One region of the Syntrophobacter fumaroxidans MPOB genome, then DNA from elsewhere that is predicted to be linked to it. Evidence: riboswitches for the same ligand, from Rfam matches in the RefSeq annotation. Region 1 holds a riboswitch; each other region holds the start of a gene.

Region 1 (2,262 bases):
AAAGTGTGGAGGCCTGAAATTCCCGAAGTGATGAACGAAATCATCATGAACTGCCTGATCTGTGATCCGATGAAGCGTTGGCGAAGTGCAACCCAGATCTCTCTGACCTTCGAAAAGTCCTTTTCCGAATGGGTGGGACGCGGGGTGGAGCGTCAGTATTATGAGCTGCTCGATCGTCTCCGGTCCAAGATCTAGCCTTCTTCGGCCCCCATGGTCTTCCCGTCCTCGCCTTTTCCCGCGGCATGCCGGATCGCGCTCCCCGGATTGACTTGCGTTAACATCCCGTGTTTATCTATAATGGTCGGCATTGGCACGGGCACCCGATTGTCCGCCGGGAGGCTTGAAGTGTGCGGCGCGCCTTGGCCGGGCGCTGCGGGGGCCGGAATATTCCGGGGGATTGTGGCACGGAAGTCCCCGCGATCGTCTAACGGCGTGCGGCCGGGTCCGACGGTCGAAAGCAGTCGAAGTCACTCCAGAAAGGAGAATTTTCATGTTATTTCTTGCCATTTTCAGCTATTCCCCTGAAGACCGGGACGACGTTATCCAGAGAGGCATGGGAACCGGTACCAAACACCAGGGTGTGGAAGTCAAGGGTGAATGGTTCGACATCTCCGGCCATCGGGTTTTCAGACTGTTCGAGGCCGACGACGAGGTCCACCTGGCGGCGTCCGTCTATGCCTGGACGGACCTCGGAATCGCCGAAATCATTCCCGTCATGGAAACGGAAAAGGCCCTGAAATTCCTCAAACGGGTCGGTACAAAGTAAAAACGGGTTCGGTTTTCGACGCCCGGATGAAACGATGTCTTTGCGGTGCCTCGGGCTCAAAAGGGAAGTCGGTGCGATGCCGACGCGTTTGGCCGGCGCTGTGAGCGGGGATGAAACCCGGCGGCGACCACTGTGCTCTCTCATCTCGTGCGCAGGGGGAGAACGGGAAGGGGCCGGGAAGTAAGTCGATCCGCGAGCCAGAAGACCTGCCGTGAAGACTTGGTGCGGTCGGTGCCGTTTGTTGGGCGGTGGGATTGCCGAAGCCATAAAGCGATCCTTCAAGCCTCGATGCAGAGGTTTGAAGGATCATTTTTTTTCGAGAAAGCAAATGCTTTCAAAGGAGCCAGCAGGATATGGAGAAGCTTGATCGTTTGTTGGAACGCATCGAGCCGGCCTCCAAGGATTGGGAGGCGAAGGCATGGGAAAGACTGCACGCTCAGATTCGGCCGCGCGATTCGCTGGGACGGCTTGAGGTCATCGCGGCGCGACTGGCGGCGATCAAACGGAGCCTCACTCCCGCGGTGGGCAGGAAGATCATCTTCACCATGGCCGGCGACCACGGCGTGGCCGCGGAAGGGGTCAGCGCCTATCCGCAGGAAGTGACCGCGCAGATGGTGGGCAGCTTCGTGCGCGGGTGGGCGTCGATCAACATCCTGGCGGTCCACTGCGGCGCGGCCGTGCGGGTGGTGGATTGCGGCGTCGCATCGGATCTGCCTCCGGACTGGCCTGTTTTGCGCCGTAAACTGGGCAAAGGCACCGCAAACATCGCCGTGGGCCCCGCCATGAGCAGGGAGGTGGCGGTCCGGGGTCTGACGATCGGTGCGGAAATCGTGCAGGACGCGCACCTGAAGGAGGGGTATCTCCTGTTCGGCACGGGGGACATGGGGATTGGTAACACCACGCCGTCGACGGCCATCATCGCGGCTCTTGGCGGCAAGCCCGTGCGGGATCTCACCGGCAGGGGGACCGGCATCGACGACGTCGCGTTCGAGCGGAAGGTCCGAGTGATTGAAAGGGCGCTCGCAGTGAACAGGCCCGACCCGAATGATCCCCTGGGCGTGCTCGCCGGAGTGGGAGGGTTTGAGATCGCCGCCTTGGGCGGCGCCGTTCTGGGTGCGGCGGCACTCCGCGTTCCGATCATCTGCGACGGGTTCATCGCCACCGCCGGGGCGCTTGTCGCATGCAGGCTCGCGCCGAAAGCCGCAGACTACCTTTTTGTGTCGCATCGGAGCCGGGAGGTCGGACACACCGCCATGGTGGACATGCTGGGCATGCGCCCGATACTCGATCTGGACATGAGACTGGGGGAAGGCACGGGGTCCGCGCTGGCAATGAACATCGTGGAAGCGGCGGCGAAAGTGCTCGTTGAGTGCAAGACCTTCGAAGAAGCGGGAGTGACGGACACGGGGCACTGATCCCCAGGCACTCACGCGCATGGTCTAACCAGGGCGAAGTGCTCCCGGACGATGCCCGTCAGCCTCACGCGCTCCCGCGCA
Region 2 (2,262 bases), 2.2 Mb from region 1:
TTCAAGTACCGGTCGAGCGCGGCGATCCTGAACTTCGACGGGGCGGGCGGCACATTCCCCACGTATCGCGAAGCCACCCAGAAATTGAGAAAAAAAATCAGGAAAAACAAGAGGGTGACCGCTCCGAAGACGATGTAACGGTAGAGGAGCCGCAGCCAGTAGTAAAGCCCGTACCCGAGGGAATCGAACCACCAGATGTTGATCAGGTAGTCGACCGAAGCAAGGCTGGACAGGATAACAACAGCCGAGATGCCCAAAATGCCGATCAGGATGATGAGAGGCCAGCGTGCCCAACGATTCATTTGCGACTCCTTTGGCACCGGTGAGGGAGAAACCCTAATGATGCGATCGATGACTCCCGGAAAAATTGAGGAATTGAACCATATCGAACGCATCGGGTCAAAGATTTTCGCAGCCGTTTCCAGTGCATCCCCGCCGTGCTTCGAGCATTTGCGTTGACGCCGGCCGGCAAATGCGATAGACAGTGCATGAAGGGTCGTGCGGCGGCGTGGCCGTTGACCGTGCGCCGGGTTTTTCTCCATCGGGTTCATCCGCTGGAACAGGTAGAAGATAATCAGTTCTTTGAAATTATACAGGCACAGGTATCCAATATTGGGGATTCAAAAGGGAAGACGGTGAGATGCCGTCGCGGTCCCGCCGCTGTAAACGGGGACGAAAACCGCCGGTTTGCCACTGGTCCGGAATCAACGGGCCGGGAAGGCGTGGTGAGTAGGCTGATCCGTGAGCCAGAAAACCTGCCTGCGCCTCAGGGGTTCTCAGGGCCGGAATGGAACGGCATTCCGTGGGGAACGCGGTATTCCCTGATGAGAAAAGGATCAAGTCGAGCTGGGTGCAGTCCTTGAAACTCCGCAAGAAAAGGGGTTTTGAGGACTTTTTTTATTTGATCGCCCTCGACACGCCTTCGGGTACCGGGCGTGACGATGCCAAGGGGTTGTACGTGAAGCGTCGGGTTTGCGCCCGCGTGGTCGTGTCGCGTTCACCAGGTCGGCGGGCGTCGGGGTCGGAGAGATGCAATGGCTTTGAACGAGCTCATGGGTTCAACGGAGGATCGGCCGGGATTGGTGGAAGCGGGGCGCTCCATCGAGATGGAGAGTTTCCGCATCATCGATGCCGAAATGGGGGAGCATCCTTTTCCCGAGGACCAGTGGCAGGTGGTGCGTCGAGTGATCCACACCACGGGCGATTTCGATTATGCCCGGCAGATTCGGTTTCATCCCCGGGCTGTGGCCTCGGGGGTGGCGGCTTTGACACGGGGCGCTTCCATTTTCGCCGATACGCGCATGATTGCCGTGGGGCTGTCGCCGTGGCGATTGCAGTGGTACGGGAATGAGGCGGTGGTTCCGGCACTCCACCCGGAAAGCCGGATACGGGCCGAAGAACAGGGGGTCACGCGTTCGGTTGCCGCATTCAGGGGCGTTTCCGACCAGTTGAACGGCGCCGTCGTGGCCATCGGGAACGCACCCACCGCGCTGCTCGAGGTGCTCCGTCTGATTCGTGAAGACGGCGTGCGCCCCGCGCTGGTGATCGGTGTCCCGGTGGGATTCGTGCAGGCCGCGGAATCCAAGGACCAGCTCCAACGGATGACCGATCAGCCCGCCATCGCCGTTCTCGGCCGCAAGGGAGGAAGTTCGGTGGCGGTGGCCATCCTGCATGCGCTTCTGGAATTGGCCGGAAATGTCAACCAATAAGGATATTCAGCCATGTTCGGCACTCTTTACGGGGTCGGCGTCGGGCCCGGGGATCCGGAACTGCTCACGCTGAAGGCGGTGAAAGTTCTGAAGGAAGCGGCCCATGTTTTTGCCGCTTCCTCGTCCAGCAACGATTACAGCCTGGCGCACGACATCGTGCGGGAGCATCTGCCGCCCGGAACGCCCATCGACCAGCTGGCTTTTCCCATGACATTCGATTCCGAACACCTGGAAAATGCATGGACGGCCAACTGCGAACAGGTGGTCGAGATTCTCAGGCAGGGAAAGAACGTCGCCTTCATCACACTCGGAGATCCGCTCACCTTCAGCACGTTCATCTATCTCATGAGGAAGGTGCGCAGCAGGCTTCCCGATGTCAACGTCGTCGTCGTCCCCGGCATCACCTCCTACCAGGCCGCCGCGGCCTGCGCCAATCTGCCCCTGGCCGAAGGCGAGGAAGCCATCACCATCATATCGGGAGCCAAGGGCGGAACCCGCCTGAACGCGGCGATCGAAACGGCCGACAATGTGGTGCTCATGAAGACATACAAGC
Region 3 (2,262 bases), 2.3 Mb from region 1:
CAACATCGTTCGGCGCAAGCGGGGCCTTTCCCTCTTCGGAGGCTGCTCCGGGTACGGGTGCGGAGCCGCCTTCAACTCCATTGCCGTCCTTGCGGACGGGGAAACGCATGCCTGCCGCAACTTCCCATCCCGGATCGGAAATGTGGTCCGTGACGGCATTGCCTCCGTCTACGATTCCAGGGAAGCTCGTCGGTACCGGGAGGGGTCCGGCGCCTGCCGGTCCTGTGCCCTCAGACCCGCCTGCGGAGGCTGCCTCGCGGTCTCCCACAGCTTCGGACTGGATATTTTCCGCGAGCGCGATCCTTTTTGCTTCCTCGATGATTGATGCTTCCACGCAAGCCGGGCCGAGTGATCCGGCCCCCCCCGCTGAGGCGGTTGAAGCCGTAACCGGCGAGGTGTTCGTCAAGAAAAGCCTAAAGCTTGAAGGAACCGGTGGGAGAGCTCCGTTCCGCTCCGATGCCGATTACCTGGAAAACAAATCCCCGGGTGAGTCTGTTTTCATGCTTCGCGGGTGTCGCAGGGGGCATGGATAATTGCGTTCGAAATCGCTCAACACCGGCTCGCCGGATTGCGCGGCGGACGTGCCATGCCGTGTCCCCGGGCCAAACCGATCGTTCGCGGCCGCGACCGGATGAATCCGCGACCGGCCGTGCAAGCCTCTTGAAAACGCTTGACAACGGTCGACTTCTTTGGGCAATGTACAAGACGCAGTTCAGAATCCGTCGTTTTCCTGCATCCCGGAACACGGTGAAATTCCGTGACGGTCCCGCCGCTGTGATCGGGGATGGGGATTTGCCCTGAGCGAAGGCTCGGTCACTTTCGGGGTCCACCTCGAAGGGAAGGCCGCGAATCCCCAGTTGATCCGAGAGTCAGAAGACCTGCAGGAGAGCCTGGACGGGGTCCGGATGGTAAAGGGAACCCGGAAAGCCATGCGCGAGAGCGCGGCTTGTCCGGGTTTTTTTATTGGAGCGCGCCGTACAAACCGTGAAAGGAGCAAAACATGACGAAAGAACCCCGTATCATTTCTTACCGCCGCCGTTGCCGCAATTCCGCGGGAACGGGTCTGTCCCATTACATTCTGCTCACCCCGGAGACTGCCGGGAAGTAAGGAAAACCCATGAATACCGCACGAGAACACAGTCCTTCGACTCTGTACGCGAACACCGGTTACGGGCCCGGTCTGGCCGTCCTGGATTTCGGCGACCCGAACCGGGTGGCTGTCGTCGAACCGGACCTGGCCTGGTGGGCGCTGGTCGAACGCCATGCCCTCGGCAACGCCCTTGCCGGGGAGCTCGTCGGCGACCTCCGCGCCCGGGCCGATTCCTTCCGGGAGGAAATGGGGCATCTTCGCTTCGGCCTGAAGCCTTCGGCCGTTTACTTCAACCCGACGGACCGGTGCAACTTCAACTGCAGCTATTGCTACCTGCCGGAGGAGTTGCGTCGCAACGGGAAGACCATGACGCCGGAGGAGGTCTGCTCGGCCCTGGAACGCCTCAAGTCCTGGTTTTGCGGGATCATGCCTGCGGGCGCGCGGCCCCAGCTGATCTTCCACGGAAGCGAACCGCTGATGGCGAAGGAAGCGATTTTCGCCGGAATGGAAAGGTTCCGCGATGACTTCACCTTCGGCATCCAGAGCAACGGGATGCTGCTGGACGACGAGGCCATAGCCTTCCTGAAGGATCACGGCGTCGGCATCGGGGTTTCGCTCGACGCTCCGACCGCGGACGTGGCGAACCTCACGCGCAGGAACTGGAGCGGAACGGGCGGGTTCGAGCGGGTCTCGGAGGTGATCGAGAAGCTGGCATCTTATCCGGCCTTCAATGTGATCACAACGGTGACGCGCGGCAACGTCCACACTTTGCCCGCCATGGTGGATTTCTACCACCAACGGGGCATCGCCACGGTGATGTTCAACCCGGTCCGCTGCACGCAGCAGGGCGGCAGGGACCTCAAACCGTCCGACCGGGTGCTGGCGGAGCGTTTCTGCCGTGCGCTGGACCGTGCGCACGAATTGTACGTCGAGACCGGGCGAAAACTGGTTGTCGCCAATTTTGCCAACGTGCTGGCAGGCATCATCGGCCCGACGGGACGGCGGCTCATGTGCGACATTTCGCCCTGTGGAGGCGGTCGGTGCTTTTTCGCCGTATCGGCGCAGGGCGACGTGTTCCCGTGCAGTGAGTTCATTGGTTTTCAAGAGTTCAAGGGCGGCAATCTCTTCCGGGATGATCTGTCCGGCATTCTCGAGAGCGCTCCCTTTCGGGC

Evidence for each region. A riboswitch is a leader RNA that binds a small molecule or an ion and turns the genes downstream of it on or off. The one in region 1 is predicted to bind cobalamin.
Region 2: it holds a riboswitch for cobalamin, as region 1 does, so the genes downstream of both, SFUM_RS11055 (precorrin-8X methylmutase) here and cobT (nicotinate-nucleotide--dimethylbenzimidazole phosphoribosyltransferase) in region 1, are expected to answer to the same signal.
Region 3: it holds a riboswitch for cobalamin, as region 1 does, so the genes downstream of both, cbpB (peptide-modifying radical SAM enzyme CbpB) here and cobT (nicotinate-nucleotide--dimethylbenzimidazole phosphoribosyltransferase) in region 1, are expected to answer to the same signal.

The regions. Positions count from the first base shown of each region.
Region 1 is NC_008554.1:386,579-388,840, forward strand. Features, by position in the region: gene SFUM_RS01630 (protein kinase domain-containing protein) at 1-195, shown strand, start outside; gene SFUM_RS01635 (DUF3303 domain-containing protein) at 491-766, shown strand; cobalamin riboswitch at 793-994, shown strand; gene cobT (nicotinate-nucleotide--dimethylbenzimidazole phosphoribosyltransferase) at 1,120-2,181, shown strand.
Region 2 is NC_008554.1:2,610,395-2,612,656, reverse strand. Features, by position in the region: gene SFUM_RS11060 (UPF0182 family protein) at 1-302, opposite strand, end outside; cobalamin riboswitch at 584-777, shown strand; gene SFUM_RS11055 (precorrin-8X methylmutase) at 1,035-1,709, shown strand; gene cobI (precorrin-2 C(20)-methyltransferase) at 1,722-2,262, shown strand, end outside.
Region 3 is NC_008554.1:3,034,250-3,036,511, reverse strand. Features, by position in the region: gene sbtM (thio(seleno)oxazole modification radical SAM maturase SbtM) at 1-325, shown strand, start outside; cobalamin riboswitch at 714-900, shown strand; gene cbpB (peptide-modifying radical SAM enzyme CbpB) at 1,118-2,262, shown strand, end outside.